DNA from 3 places in the Paeniglutamicibacter sp. GQ140 genome. Region 3 is predicted to be linked to each of the others. Evidence: riboswitches for the same ligand, from Rfam matches in the RefSeq annotation. Region 3 holds a riboswitch; each other region holds the start of a gene.
What was found. Region 3 has a riboswitch for S-adenosylmethionine ahead of AC6CHY_RS10285 (ABC transporter ATP-binding protein). Riboswitches for the same ligand answer to the same signal wherever they lie in the genome.
Positions count from the first base shown of each region.

Region 1: another riboswitch for S-adenosylmethionine. It lies ahead of AC6CHY_RS09355 (hypothetical protein); the one in region 3 lies ahead of AC6CHY_RS10285 (ABC transporter ATP-binding protein).
Region 2: another riboswitch for S-adenosylmethionine. It lies ahead of AC6CHY_RS00865 (OsmC family protein); the one in region 3 lies ahead of AC6CHY_RS10285 (ABC transporter ATP-binding protein).

Region 1 is NZ_JCAXDW010000005.1:197,865-202,444, forward strand. Features, by position in the region: gene AC6CHY_RS09340 (amidohydrolase) at 1-440, shown strand, start outside; gene AC6CHY_RS09345 (APC family permease) at 437-1,807, shown strand; gene AC6CHY_RS09350 (histidine phosphatase family protein) at 1,883-2,488, opposite strand; SAM riboswitch class IV at 2,535-2,659, shown strand; gene AC6CHY_RS09355 (hypothetical protein) at 2,674-3,108, shown strand; gene AC6CHY_RS09360 (acyl-CoA thioesterase) at 3,105-3,569, opposite strand; gene AC6CHY_RS09365 (App1 family protein phosphatidate phosphatase) at 3,570-4,580, opposite strand, start outside.
Region 2 is NZ_JCAXDW010000001.1:186,539-191,118, forward strand. Features, by position in the region: gene AC6CHY_RS00850 (FAD-dependent oxidoreductase) at 1-566, opposite strand, end outside; gene AC6CHY_RS00855 (VOC family protein) at 958-1,389, opposite strand; gene AC6CHY_RS00860 (MarR family winged helix-turn-helix transcriptional regulator) at 1,666-2,169, shown strand; SAM riboswitch class IV at 2,527-2,645, shown strand; gene AC6CHY_RS00865 (OsmC family protein) at 2,686-3,231, shown strand; gene aztD (zinc metallochaperone AztD) at 3,323-4,580, opposite strand, start outside.
Region 3 is NZ_JCAXDW010000006.1:50,453-55,032, reverse strand. Features, by position in the region: gene AC6CHY_RS10295 (LLM class flavin-dependent oxidoreductase) at 1-223, opposite strand, end outside; gene AC6CHY_RS10290 (acyl-CoA dehydrogenase family protein) at 300-1,637, opposite strand; SAM riboswitch class I at 1,644-1,740, opposite strand; SAM riboswitch class I at 2,164-2,252, shown strand; gene AC6CHY_RS10285 (ABC transporter ATP-binding protein) at 2,257-3,069, shown strand; gene AC6CHY_RS10280 (aliphatic sulfonate ABC transporter substrate-binding protein) at 3,162-4,181, shown strand; gene AC6CHY_RS10275 (ABC transporter permease) at 4,181-4,580, shown strand, end outside.

The DNA of each region.
Region 1 (4,580 bases), on a different contig from region 3:
TGACCGAACTGACCTTCCCGCGGCTTGGAGCCGAACGCGCGTCACGGCAGTTCCAGATCGGCGAGGTCGCCGCCTCGGGCGTCAAGGTGTCCTTTGGCAGCGACTGGCCCGTCACACACCACCACCCGATGCTGGGCATCGGCACGGCAGTGACCCGCACAGGGCTGGCCGACCCCGACGTTCCTCCGCTGGCCGGGGCCCCCTACTGCGTTGTCGATGCCCTGGACTCCTACAGCACCCAGGTGGCCTACCAGGCCTTTGCCGACCACGAACGCGGAACCCTGGCAGCGGGGCAGATCGCGGACCTGGTCTGGCTGGAGAGCGATCCGCGCTCCAGCGCGGAACACGACGTGGCCGGCGTGAAGGTCCTTGGCACCTGGCTCGCAGGCAACCCCACCTATTTGGCAGCACCCGATCGAATATTGGAAGGAACACGATGAACACCAAGGTCTCGGCCCACGTCCCTGCAGTCGGCAGCATCCACGGCTCCCGTCCCACCGAGCTCAAGCGGGTCCTGGGCATTCCCTTCCTGGTGCTCTTCGGACTGACCTACATGGCACCCGTGACGGTGTTCACCACCTACGGCGTGGTGACCGGGGTGACCAACGGACATCTGCCGGCCGCCTACATCGTGGGGCTGGTGACCATGCTTTTCACCGCCTTCAGTTATGCCCAGATGTCCCGGGCCGTGCCCCAAGCCGGATCCGCCTACGCCTACACCCAGCAGGCCTTCGGCGGAACTGTCGGCTTTGCCACCGGCTGGACCCTGATGCTCGACTACTTGTTCATCCCGATGATCAATTTCCTGCTCATCGGGATCTACCTCAACACGCAATTCCCCGCGGTTCCCGCCTGGGCGTTCTCGCTGGTGTCCCTCGTGCTGGTGCTGGGCCTGAACATCATCGGCATCAAGTTCATCGGCCGGCTCAGCGCCACGGTGGTCGCCTCCTCGGTGCTCATGATCGGCGTCTTCGTGGCCCTGGTGCTCAACCAGGTCCTCAACGCCGATGCCCCAAGCCTGTTGGCACCGTTCTCCTTTGGCGCCGACGGCCTGGGCCCAATCTTCTCCGGCGCTGCCATCCTCTCGCTCTCGTTCCTGGGATTCGATGCTATTTCGACCTTGTCGGAGGATGCGAGGAATCCCGGCAAGACGATTCCCGCCGCGATCGTGCTCACCACCTTGGCCGGCGGTCTGATCTTCATCGTCGTTGGCTGGGCCGGGGCATTGATCCACCCGGACCACACCACCTTCGCCGACCCGGATGCCGCGGGCGTCGAGCTCATGGCAGGGGTCGGCGGTTCGGTGCTCACCGCGATTTTCGTGGCGGTCTACGTGGTGGGGTCATTTGGTTCGGCCATGGCCTCGCAGGCCAGCGTGACCCGAATCCTGTACTCCATGGGCCGCGACGGATTGCTGCCGCGCCGCATGGGCATGCTCAACCGCCGTTTTTCCACCCCCGTCTATGCCACCCTCGTAGTCTCCGCGGTGTCGCTGACCTACCTCTTCGTCAGCTTGGAGACTGCGGCCTCGGTGGTCAGCTTCGGGGCCCTGGTTGCGTTCTCCATGGTGAACCTTTCGGTCATCAAGACCTTCTTCATGGATGCGAAGTCGCGCGGTGCCCGCTCGGTGTTGCTCTACCTGCTCATGCCCCTGGTGGGATTCGCGCTGACCATTTGGTTGTGGACCTCGCTTTCCGGCGTCAGCCTCGTGGTGGGACTGATGTGGTTCGCGGCAGGAATAGGCTTTTTGGCCATCCGCACCAAGGGCTTCCGCACCACCCCGCCGAAGCTTTCCTTCGAGGACTGACGCCGACCCGGAAATGCCGCCCCACGAAGTTCCGGCATCGTGCGGGCGGCACCGCCGTTTGCGGGGCGGGACCTTCTAGTCCAGGTGCCGGTCCTGCCAACTGCGCATGGTCCAGCGGGATTTGGCTGCCGCATCCAGCGTCACCACGCCGGTGTTGGCCAGGGGCGTCGGACGCAGCAAGCCGGGGTCGAAGTTGGTGCTCCTGGACGCAAGCCAGGTCACCAGCATGGCTGCGTGGCTGACCACCACGAGCTTCCCGGTCCCCGCGGCGCGGGCCTGCTCGATGACCACGTTGAAGCGCTCCAGCGCGGTGTGTGCATCTTCGCCGCCTGCAACCTTGGCTGCCAGGTCGCCGGAGAGCCAGCGGAAAAAAACGTCGCGGTAGGCCAGCTGGGCCTCGGGGTCGTTGCGCATTTCCAGTTCCCCGGCGGAGATCTCGCTCAATCCCGCATGCTCGGCCATGATCAGGCCGCGCGACTCGGCCAGGGGCGTGGCAGTCATCTTGGCGCGCAGCAACGGCGAGGAGAAAACCGCGTCGACATCCTCAGCACCGAGCCGCTTCACGAGTTCCCGAACCTGGGCCAGGCCCGTCTCATCCAGCGGGGCGCCGGGGGCCGCGGTGTCCAGGGCCTGTGCCACGTTCGAGGCGGTCTGCCCGTGGCGGATCAAGATGAGTCTCATTCATTCACTCTAAATCGTCGCCGGTGATTTGGTACGATGAATCCAGCTTCACGAGATGCACGCCAGACTTGGGCTCCGACCCGGCGCGCGCACCAACCCCATGCTTCACGGGTGGTTCGGATGACGAAGCGGTCCTGGCAGCAGCCGCTGCCCTGGGGACAAGAGCACACGAAAGGCGCCGCCCCTTGCGCAATCAGTCACGTTCCACCGACACCTGTACCTCGTTCCACTCCGGGCACCGCACCAACCCCCGCGCCATCAGGAGCCTCATGTCCCGCCCCACGCTGTGGGCCCCCGCGGACGTCGAGGTCGCGATGTCGATGGCCCACGGACTGACGCTGCACGTCTTTGCCGGCGGGACGCACCACCAGGTGTTCGCCCACGACCTGCCGGAGATTTCCCACCTGCTGCGCGTTGCGCCGCAGCCGGCCCCCGGTCTGTCGCTGGGGCGGGTCAATTTCCACAACAGCGCGATCGCGCTTCCCGCGGACCCGCGGCACAGCGCCGGGTTGCGCTACTTCTCGTTCAGCACCGAACCGCTGTCGGCCTGCAACTTCGAGCGCGACGAGGCACTGGCCCGGGACTTCGAGTCCCTCACGGCCGACCTGCAGCTGTCCTAGCGAAAGATCGGATCGGCGGCGTAGCGCGCCAGCGCTTCCTTGTTGCCCGGGCTCAGGCGCAACAGGCGCTGTTCGTCGACGGAAAAGAATGCCAGGGTCGTGGCGGCGCGCACGCACACCCCGCCGTCCACGGGATCGTGGAACTCGTAGCTGATGTCGAAGCTCGCGCCCTTGATGGTGCTGATCCACAAATCCACGTGGGCCGGGACGTTGCGGTAGTCCAGCGGCTTGAGGTAGCGGACCCGGTGCTCGACGACCAGGATCTGCGTGTTCTCCGGGACCGTCGAGAACAGGTCGACCTGGGGCATGATGCCGGGCTTTCCGGTGCCGCCGGGCACCCCGAACCCGGCAATGCGTGCCTCTTCCATCATGCGAACCAGGTTCACGTTGTTGATGTGGCCGTACGCGTCCATGTCCCCCCAGCGCATGGGGACCTCGACGCGGATCTTCTGTTCGGGCATTCAGTCGATCCTTGCCTGGTCATCGGGGCAGATGATGCCCAGCGCCTCCAGCTTCTGGGCAATGCGCGCCCCGTCCGGCTCGTAGACCCATGGCACCCCGGGTGTGGAGTTCAGGATCCCCTGGCTGCGCCCGCCGGCCAGCACCGCCTCGGAGGGCGTCAGCTGGCGGATGACGATGGCTTCGACATGGTGCGGGTAGCGCCTGGCGAATTCGGCGTAGAGGTACGGATCGTGCTGTCCGTCGTCGCCGATCAGCAGCCACTTCATGTTCGGGAACTCGGCGGCGAGGCGCCGCAACTGGTCGGCCTTGTGCTGCATGCCCGAGCGGAACCAGCTGCGCTCGGTCGCGCCCCAGTCGGTGAGCAGCAGGGGGCCCTGCGGGTAGAGGTTGCGCGAGAGGAAGCGGGTGAGGGTCTGGGCCACGTTCCAGGCCCCGGTGGAGAGGTAGAAGGTGGGGGCGCCGGGCTTGTCGCGCATCAGCCGCTCCATCATCACCGGCATCCCCGGGGTGGCCAGGCGGGCGTGCTCGGAGAGCACGAAGGAGTTCCAGGCCGCCAGCAGCGGGCGCGGCAGCGCGGTGACCACGACCGTGTCGTCCACATCCGAGAGCACCCCGAATTCCTGCGCCCCGTCAACGACCATGATCGGCGCGGTGACGGCGGCCCCGCCCTCGGTATGCAGGCTGATCTCGTTCCACCCCGGTTCCAGCGAGGCGGCCACCCGGACATCGAGCACTCCCCCGCGGTCGGCCTGGACCGCGAAGCGCTCGCCGTTGATGTGCACCTCGACCTCGCCGTGCGGCACGATCGGGGCCATGAAGTTGCGCCAGCCGCGCACCCCGTCGGCGATGACCTTCGCCAGGTGGCGCCCGGCATCGAAGGCACCGGGCTTTGCCAACACCACGCGGGCGAAGATGCGCACCCAGCCGTTCTCCGGATCCGACAAGCCGTAGCCGGTGTAGGGCAGGACCGTGGGAACCATGCCACGTTCGCGGGCGCGCTCCGCGCGAAG
Region 2 (4,580 bases), on a different contig from region 3:
GAGCCGAAGTGCGCGAACATGGAGGCGAACTCGGTCCCGACGTATCCGCCGCCGACCACCACCAGGGTCTTGGGCAGCGGCGCGTGTTGCAGCGTGGTGGAGTCGTGGATGCGCCCGCCGATGCGCGCGCCGTCAAGGTCCGGGATCGTGGGCACGGCGCCGGTGTTGATGATGATCCGCTTGGCCTCAAGTTCGAGGGTTTCTTCCCCGGCCTCGACCCTGATGCGGCGCGGCGAGATGAAGCTGGCCCTGCCCGTGATGGTGATGACCGAATCCAGCCCGTCCAGCATGGAAAAGTTCTTGGCACGCATCGCGGCGGTCAGCTTGTCCCGGCGCAGCACCGCCGCATCGAAGTAGTCGGGGTCGAATCCGTTACCGGGGCGGATGTCCGCGTCATGGATCAGCGCCTTGGTGGGAACACAGCCGATGTTGATGCAGGTGCCGCCATACATATCAGGCGATGCCTCGATGATTGCCACCCGCTGCCCGGCACGGGCCATGGTTCCGGCAAGCGTCTTTCCGCCCTTGCCCCAGCCGATGACTATGAGATCGAGTTCGTGTTCCATCGGGGCATCCTCTGTTCCTGGAAATACGGTGTTGACTACGGTTGAGTCTGGTTCGCTGCGGATTGGAGGTCAAGGAAGCCCGCGCCGAACGGGCCGAAGGCCGCACATCCTTGACCGGATTGAACACCCATTTCGTGCAGCCTTCGGCAACGACTACGACATGGAAACATATGGGCAGCGCCGTCGAAGGGCCAAGGAAACCGGATCCTGACAAAGGCAGGGTGGGCGTGGTCCAGGCGAAGCGGCCGCAGCCAGGACGCACCCGTGCTCGCTGGCTGTCGCCCTCACGCCATCGACGCAAAAATGCGTGGGTTGGACCGCCCAGGGTCTAACCCACGCATTTTTCATGCTGGCTTGGTGACGTTGGCCCCCTCGCCTGCGGAACGGGCGTTTACTGCCCCGCGTTCCCGGGCCCGGCAATGTTGACCATCCAGTCAACCCCGAACTTGTCCGTGAGCATGCCGAACGAGTCTCCCCACGGGGCCTCGGCCAGCTCCTCGCCGATCGTGGCACCCTCGCTGAGCTTCTTCCAATACGCGGTCATTTCGTCCTTGTCGTCGCCGCTGAGCGTGACGGAGATGGCGGTGCCGCCCTTCCACTCCATGGAGGCAGGGGTGTCGGCCGCCATCAGGTTCAGGCCGTTGGGTGCACGCAGGTGACCGTGCATGATCTTGTTGTCATCCTCCGGATTGCCGGTCTTGGCGAAGTCGTAGTCCGCGAAGGGGCGCAAATCCAGTTCACCGCCAAATACCGACTGGTAGAACTCGAGCGCGGGACGCGCCGTATCGCGGAAGCTGATGTAGGGGTTGAGAATCGTGCCCATGGTGTTCTCCATCGTTTGGCGGTGTTCAACAATTAGCAATTGTGCCCGCCGCAACCGGATCCGTGAAGCCTTCGGACCGATAGTTTGCCGTGAATTCGCTGGGGGTCCAACCCGGCGGGAACTGCCGCATCGGGTTCGTGGGCAACAGCCGAGGTCAACACCGCGGACAGGCCCGGGCCGGCGCGGCGCCACGCAGGCAAAACGCCGGCGCGCGGAAATGGCAAACGCGCCGTCGCGAAGGATTCGAATCGGCGGATCGCCACTAAAATGATTCCCATGACTTCACCGTTCTCCGAATCCCGACCCGACCCGGGATCGGCAACTGATCACGAAACCCTTGATCCATTGATCGAGGACGTGGAAAAAGAGTTTTCAATCATGGTCGTCAAGGCGCGCCAGGCCATCCGCAAGCGCGCCGCCGCGATCCATCCTGAACTTCAGCCGCTGGGCTACAAGGTGCTCTCCATCCTGGCGCGCGAGCACGCCCAGCAGCAGATCATCCTTGCCGAGGAACTCCAGGTGGACAAGGCGACCATGAGCCGGATGATCAAATGGCTCGAGGCCAAGGACCTGGTCACCCGCGTTCCGGATCCGCGCGACGGCAGGGCCATGCTGGTCAGCATCACCGAACCCGCGCGTGCGGGCTATCTTGCCTCCAGCGCGGCGTCGCGCCAATTGCTGAGGAACCGGCTCGTTTCCTGGGACCCCGAGGAAATCAAGCGCTTCGCCGACCTGCTCTCCAAGCTCAACGCCAACGACGCCCCGGCACGCGAAAGCTGACTGGCGCGAAACCGTTCCCCGGCCCCGGCCCTCCACCTGGAAGGGTCGGGGCCGACGGCGTCGGCGAGTCTGGGCGCATCCATGTCGCCTGTTCGCCCCCGGGACGACCGCCCGTTCCGAACCCGGCCGATTGCCGGATAGCACGGGCTCCCATGGCGTTTCCCGGCAGTGAAATCGGCCCCGGCACGCGGCGTGGTTTCTTCGCCATGCTGCCTCCAACGCCTTGATCCATTCGCCGCATTGGCCCGAATCGGCAAAAGAACGGGCACTTGTTCGACGAAAGAGCGTTTCATCGTGAAGATTTGTTAAGGCTGCGCTTTGCGCGGGCGCCACGGAATCGGCAACACTCGTAGACAGAATCACGAGCTCCAATCATTCACGGCCCTGGTCGATTGGACCGCAACCCTCTTCGTCATAGCGGGGTGCGCCAGGTGAAGATTCGACGCCACCCAACCGGATCGGCGTAAGTATGGCGTTGTGCAAGGCATGCGCCAACCACGAAAGGATCGAACTTCCATGTCCGAAACCCTGATCGACAGCACCCTTGATGAGATTCGCGCAGAAAAGCTCACCGCGGCAGGCACCGCCTGGGGCGAGCGCATTGCCGCCAACACGGCCAGCGCGGCGCTGACCTTCAAGGCCAGCGGAGTGTCCACCGGTTCGGTGTCCAGCGAAATCACCGCGGGAAAGCACCGCTTCATCGTCGACGAACCGGAGGCACTGGCCGGGGACGACGTGGCGGCCAGCCCGGTGGAATTTGCCCTCGGCGCCCTCATTTCCTGCCAGGTCGTGGTCTACCGCCTGTACGCACACCAGCTGGGTCTCAAGATCGACTCACTGGAAATCAGCGCGGAGGCCGACCTGGATGTCCGCGGTCTCTTCGGCATCGAGGAAACCATCCGCCCGGGCTTCGGCGAGGTGCGCCTGACGGTCAAGATCGATGGCCCGGAGACGCGCGAGCGCTACGAGGAGCTGCAGGCAACCGTCGATGCACGCTGCCCGGTGCTGGACATCTTCAGCAACCCGACCCCTGTCAGCGTCGAGCTGGTTACCGCCGGCTAGCGCCACCATGAACCGATCGTGGGTCGGTGCCGTTCGAGGGGAACGGCACCGACCCACGATTTTTTTGTTTCCCTTGGGGCGCGGGTTCCCGCTATCCCTTGATCGAGGTGATCTCGTTGGGAACTTCCGGCAGGGTCACGCTCCGTGAGACCTTGCCGGTCTTCAGGTCCACGAAGTGCAACTCCTTGGTGGCCGGTTCGGTGACATAGGCGGTACCCCCGGAGACGTGCACAGTCGGGCGCGGCTGCTGCCAATCGATCGGTTCTTCCCATGCGCCGACCACGGCAATGGCCTTCTTTTCCTTCCCGTTCTTCACGTCGTAGACATGCAGCTTGCCGTCGGTTCCCAGCAGCAGCGCGTCCCCTCCGGCACTGCGGGCCAGGGAGCGGAACGAATAGCTGTAGTTGATGTCGATGAGCTTGAGGGTGTTGGTCGCGGTATCCGTCAACGAAAAGGTTTGCGGGCGTTCGAGCTCGGCGTCCTTGTCCTTCTTATAGTCCCCGAGCACCACGGACGAGACCTCGGATCCTGCCTGGTTTCCGATCCGTCCGTAAGCATCAGGCGCCTCGAGCTTGGCGATCTTCTTGTCCTTGATGACCAGGATGCCGTCCTCGCAGCCGACCACCATGGCCTCGTCCTTGGCGACCGCCTCGCCGTGGACGCCGGGGCACTGCCGGGATTCGGCCACGGTGGTTCGCCGGTGCTCGGCATCCGGCGCGGAGAGCAGCTTCACCGCGTTGACGGCCTCGGCATTGCCGTCGGTGACCAGCAGGGTCCCGTCCGCGAGCCGCACGGCCACCCCGTGGTGCGCTTCGGGCAGTGCCACGTCCTCGGTGCGGGGCAGGGCCCTGTTGTCCAGCTGGGTGGATTCGAAGATGTTGATTTTGCCGGTGGCGTCGTCGAAGAGGGCGGTGTGCCCGGCGTGGACCACTGCGTGCCCGGGCTTGGCGGCCGGGAACACCAGCTCGGTCAGCGAGGGATCTGAGGTGTAGTGATGGGCATGTTCACCATGCTTTTCGGACCAGACACCGGAGTCCAGGACCTGGAATCCCCCGGCGGTGGAGACGAGCACCCGGCGGCCATCGCCCGCTGGGTTGACGCGGTTGAAGCCCGCAAGCTTGTGGTTCGAGAGGACTGCGCCGTCACGCGCGTCCGCCACCAGCAGTCCCCCGTCATAGGTGAGCACGAGCCGCGGAGTGGCGGATCCGGCCTCGGCGATCTTCGCGCTCGGGCTCGCCGCCTGAGCTCCCGAGATCGGTGCGGCCTGGCCTGGCGCGCTGGCGGCGCAGCCCGCCAGCAGGGCTCCGGCGGCCATGAGCCCCAGGGCTCCGGCGCCCATGCGCAACCGG
Region 3 (4,580 bases):
TGGAGCCGCCGAAGACGTCGTAGGTGCCCAGCACGTCGGCGATGAAGATGCCGTCGAACTTGCCCTTTTCCAGGGTCTTGGCCAGGTTGGTCCAGTAGGATAGGTCCTTGTAGCTGGCGGACTGGTCCTTGGGGTGCTTCCACAGTCCCGGGGACTGGTGTCCGACGCAGTTCATGTCGAAGGCGTTGAAGCGGATCTGGCGTGGGGCGGGAGTCGTGCTCATGTTTATCCTTCGCGAGGTGTTGGGAGTTGCGGATCCGGTGTTGTGCGGATCAAGTTGATGTGGGGCTCGTGTTGTTCTACGGGATGCCGGTTCCCTGGGTGGCACCCACGTCGCCGATGGCGTTGAGCTGCTGGGGCGCCGTGCCGTTGACCTCGTAGTCGCCGATGATGCGAGACTTGTAGATCGCGGGGTTGTGGGTGGCAACGGTGCGCGCGTTGCGCCAGTGCCGGTCCAGGTTGCATCCCTTGGCGGTTGCCGAGGCACCCAGTCCGTCAAAGAGCTTGGTCGCCGCGGAGAGCACCAGCGGCTGGACGACCGCCTGGGCCCTGTCCGCGGCGAGTTCACACACCGCGAACCGCTCGGCCGGGCTGAGCGATACATCGGCCAGCGCGACCTCGATCTCCGCCACGGCGGCCAGGACGATGGAGTCGACCGCGAATGCGGTGCCGGAGACCTCGCCGACCAATTGCAGTACCTGGGGTTCTTCGCGCACCGGAACACCGGTCCCGGTGCTGAAGCTTCGGGTGCGGGCCTGGACCGAGGAGCGCATGTCGTTGAGCACGGCGCGCGTGATTCCCGCCTGGACCCCGAGTAGCACCAATTGGAAGATGGCGGATTCCGGGTCGTTGACCTGCTGCTCGTCGGGAAGGATCGTGTCCACCGGGACATTCTCGAACGTGGTTGAGCCGGTGCCGGTGAGCTGCTGCCCGAATCCGTCCCAGTCGTCAAGGATCTTGACGCCGGAATGCTGCGTGGAAACCACGGCGATCTGCCTGCCGGCACGGGCGGGGTGCGCCACGGCGACTGCCACCCAGTCCGCGTAGATCGTGCCGGTGCAATAGTATTTTTCGCCATTGAGGATCCAGCGCTCGCCCTGCTTGGCAATGGTCGTGTTCAGGGTGCCCAGCCGGTTTCCGCCGCGCTCGGTGTAGGCGTTGCCGATAATTTGCCCGGCAACGATGCGCTCGACCCAGCGGTGGCGCAAGGCATCGTCTTCCAGCTGCAACACGGATTCGACGAAGCCGATGTGCGAGCGCCACAGATGTGCCACCTGGGAATCGGCTTCTGCCAGTTCGATGAGCAGGCGGAACAAGTCGGACACGCTGGCACCGTAGCCGCCCTCGGCGACGGGGATGCGCAGCGCCCCGAACCGCACCCGGTTCAGCCAGCCAACCGGTTCGAAGGGCAGGGTCCGGTTGGCGTCGCGCTCACTGGCCCCGGAGGCGATCCTGGCGAAGACCGGGCGGAAGATCGCGGCCAACTCGTCATAGTGCCCATTACGGGGAACGCCCGGAGTGAGCTTGAGCAGGTGCCGGGCCGGGGTGTCGCCGGTAAATGCGTCGAGGTTGACGGCACCAAAGATGTTGGGGTCCGCTTCGACAGCGTGTGCATGTGCAAAGGAATCGACAGCCATGAATTCTCTCCATCGGTTCTGGCGTGAGCACCTACCGCCCAATTAAGGGGAGGGGTTGCTGCGGCGTCATGGAGCCAGATCTCTCGGCCGCTCTGGATGGTTGTTGGTCATATTTCTACACGCCTCGGCGAAGCGGTGACAACCCGCTTCGTCACAATTGACGGTTGCGTCACAGGGCAAAACGGGATTCGCTGCCCGCCGGGGCAGGGGCGAAGCACCGGCGCACCGGCATTCCACCAGCCATTCGTTCGACGACGGTGGGCGCACGGTTGGAGGCCGCGGAACCAAATGACCCACACGACCCTTGGCAAGCATGTGCGCGAGATCCCGGGGTCCACACGGACGATCCCCGGACCGGATCCGATTGCCCGAAACCTCCAAAGCACCACAAGTTGAATGATCGAAAGTCCCGTAGATTTCCGTAGATAATTCGACGCATGGTCATTAAATTCCACCCCGTCGAACATTCGGTCACATTACGGCGGGCTTGCTCCTGTGACGCCGCATCGACTTTGATGGTGGTCATAACCCATCCCGAGCGGCCGAGAGATCTGGCTCTATGACGCCGCAGCAACCACCTCGTCGAGGCCGGTGCTACCGCCAGTCCGATGGAGAGATCATGACTTCCACGCTTGACCACCCGACGTTTGTCGCACCGACAAGTGTTTCCAGCAACGCGCTTCGCGTGACATTCCAGGGCGTTGGCCGCAGCTTCGGCGGTCGCGAGGTGCTGCACGATGTCGACCTCGAGGTCACCCCGGGAGAAGTCGTGGCAATCCTCGGCCCAAGCGGCTGCGGCAAGTCCACATTGCTCCGATCCGTGTCCGGGCTGGACCAGCCATCCGCCGGGCAGGTCCTGATCGACGGCACCGCTGTCAACGGACTGGACACCCGCTGTGCGGTGGCGTTCCAGGAGCCACGCCTGCTGCCATGGAAATCCGTGACCAACAACGTTTCCTTGGGCCTTCCGGCGGGCACCGACCGCACCACCGGTGCGGCACGCATCGCAGAGCTGCTCGAACTCGTGGAACTCGATGCCTACAGCGATTTGCGCCCGAGGGAAATCTCCGGCGGCATGGCCCAGCGCGTCTCGCTCGCCCGGGCCCTGGCCCGACGCCCCGGCGTCCTGCTCCTGGACGAACCGTTCGGCGCCCTGGATGCATTGACCCGCTTGAAGATGCAGGATCTCCTGCTGGACATCCACAGCGCGTACCCGACCACGGTCTTGCTGGTCACCCACGACGTTGACGAGGCACTGCAGTTAGCCGACCGCATCGTCGTATTGGGACGCCCGGACGGCGCAACAGCCGCAACCGTCACCCAGCTCCTCACGGTCCCGGGGTCACGTCCGCGAAACCGCAACGATGAAAGCCTCGGCCGAATGCGCAGCTCACTTCTTGCATCGCTCGGCGTTGACGCACACCGCCACTAAACCGGCACCCAAGCACCGTCACTTCACACCACTCGCATCTTCTGAACGAGCGTCCTTCTTGTCGTGCGTTCACCCATTCAAGGAATTCACCCATGAACCGAAACCTTTTCTCACGCCGCACTCTCATTGCCACCTCCGCGCTGGTTGCCGCCACCGCGTTGCTGACCGGTTGCGCCGGCGAGGGCTCGGGCGCTGCGGAAGCCACGACCCTCAACATCGACTTCGCCACCTACAACCCGTTGTCCCTGGTGCTCAAGGAAAAGGGATGGCTGGAAGCCTCGCTGAAGGAACAGGGCGTCACCGTCAACTGGGTGCAGTCGGCCGGTTCGAACAAGGCCAACGAAGCGCTTCGCGCGGGGGCAATCGACGTGGGATCCACCGCGGGTTCCGCCGCCCTGCTGGCCCGGTCCAACGGTTCCCCGATCAAGACCATCGACATCTACTCGCAACCGGAATGGGCCGCCCTGGTTGTTGCCAAGGACTCACCCATCAAGGACGTGAGCGAACTCAAGGGCAAATCGGTCGCCGCCACCAAGGGTACCGACCCCTACTTCTTCTTGCTGCAGGCCCTGGAGCAGGCAGGTCTCGGCCCGGATGACGTGACCGTGGAGAACCTCCAGCACGCCGATGGCCGCGCCGCCCTGGAAAACGGTTCCGTGGATGCCTGGAGTGGATTGGACCCGATCATGGCCGGCGCGGAGGAGAACGGCGCCAGCTTGATCTACCGCAACCTGGATTTCAACACCTACGGTGCCTTGAACGCCAACGAATCCTTCCTGGCGGAGTCCCCGGAAATCGCCCAGGTCGTGGTGGACTCCTACGAAAAGGCCCGCGAATGGGCCGCCAAGAACCAGAAGGAAACCGCGACAATCCTGGCCGACGTGGCAGGGCTGGAAGCACCGGTTGCCGACAAGGTGATCCTCGAGCGTTCCAATCTTGATGTCTCCGCGGTGCCCGGCCAAAAGTTGGTCGACGTCCTGACGGTCGTGGGACCGATCTTTGTCGAGACCGGCGATGTCACCAGCCAGGCCAAGGTCGACACGGCTCTTGATTCCCTCATCGATGATTCCTTCGCCAAAAAGGCCGACGCTTCGAAGGTCAAGGGTTCGTAATGTCTGCCGATTTTTCCCTCAACACCAAGGAAACGACGCCAGCCAGTGCAAGCGGGCCCCGGATCCCGGGCTCGACACTGGGCCGCATCGGGCTCGGCGCACTGGTGCCGCTGCTTGTCCTCGTGCTGTGGCAGAGCGCCACCTCCCTCGGCTGGGTCACCTCCGCACAGCTCCCATCCCCCACGTCGGTGTACTCGGCCGCAGTGGACCTGATCGGGCGCGGGGAACTTGGCACGCACATCGGCATCTCCACCCAACGCGTCCTGGTGGGCTTCGCCATTGGCGCGGTGCTTGGGCTTGGATTTGGCGCCTTGGTTGGACTGTCGCGGCTCGCCGACGCATTGCTGGGCCCCACCATTGGAGCCATTCGTGCGGTGCCGTCGCTGGCCTGGGTTCCCC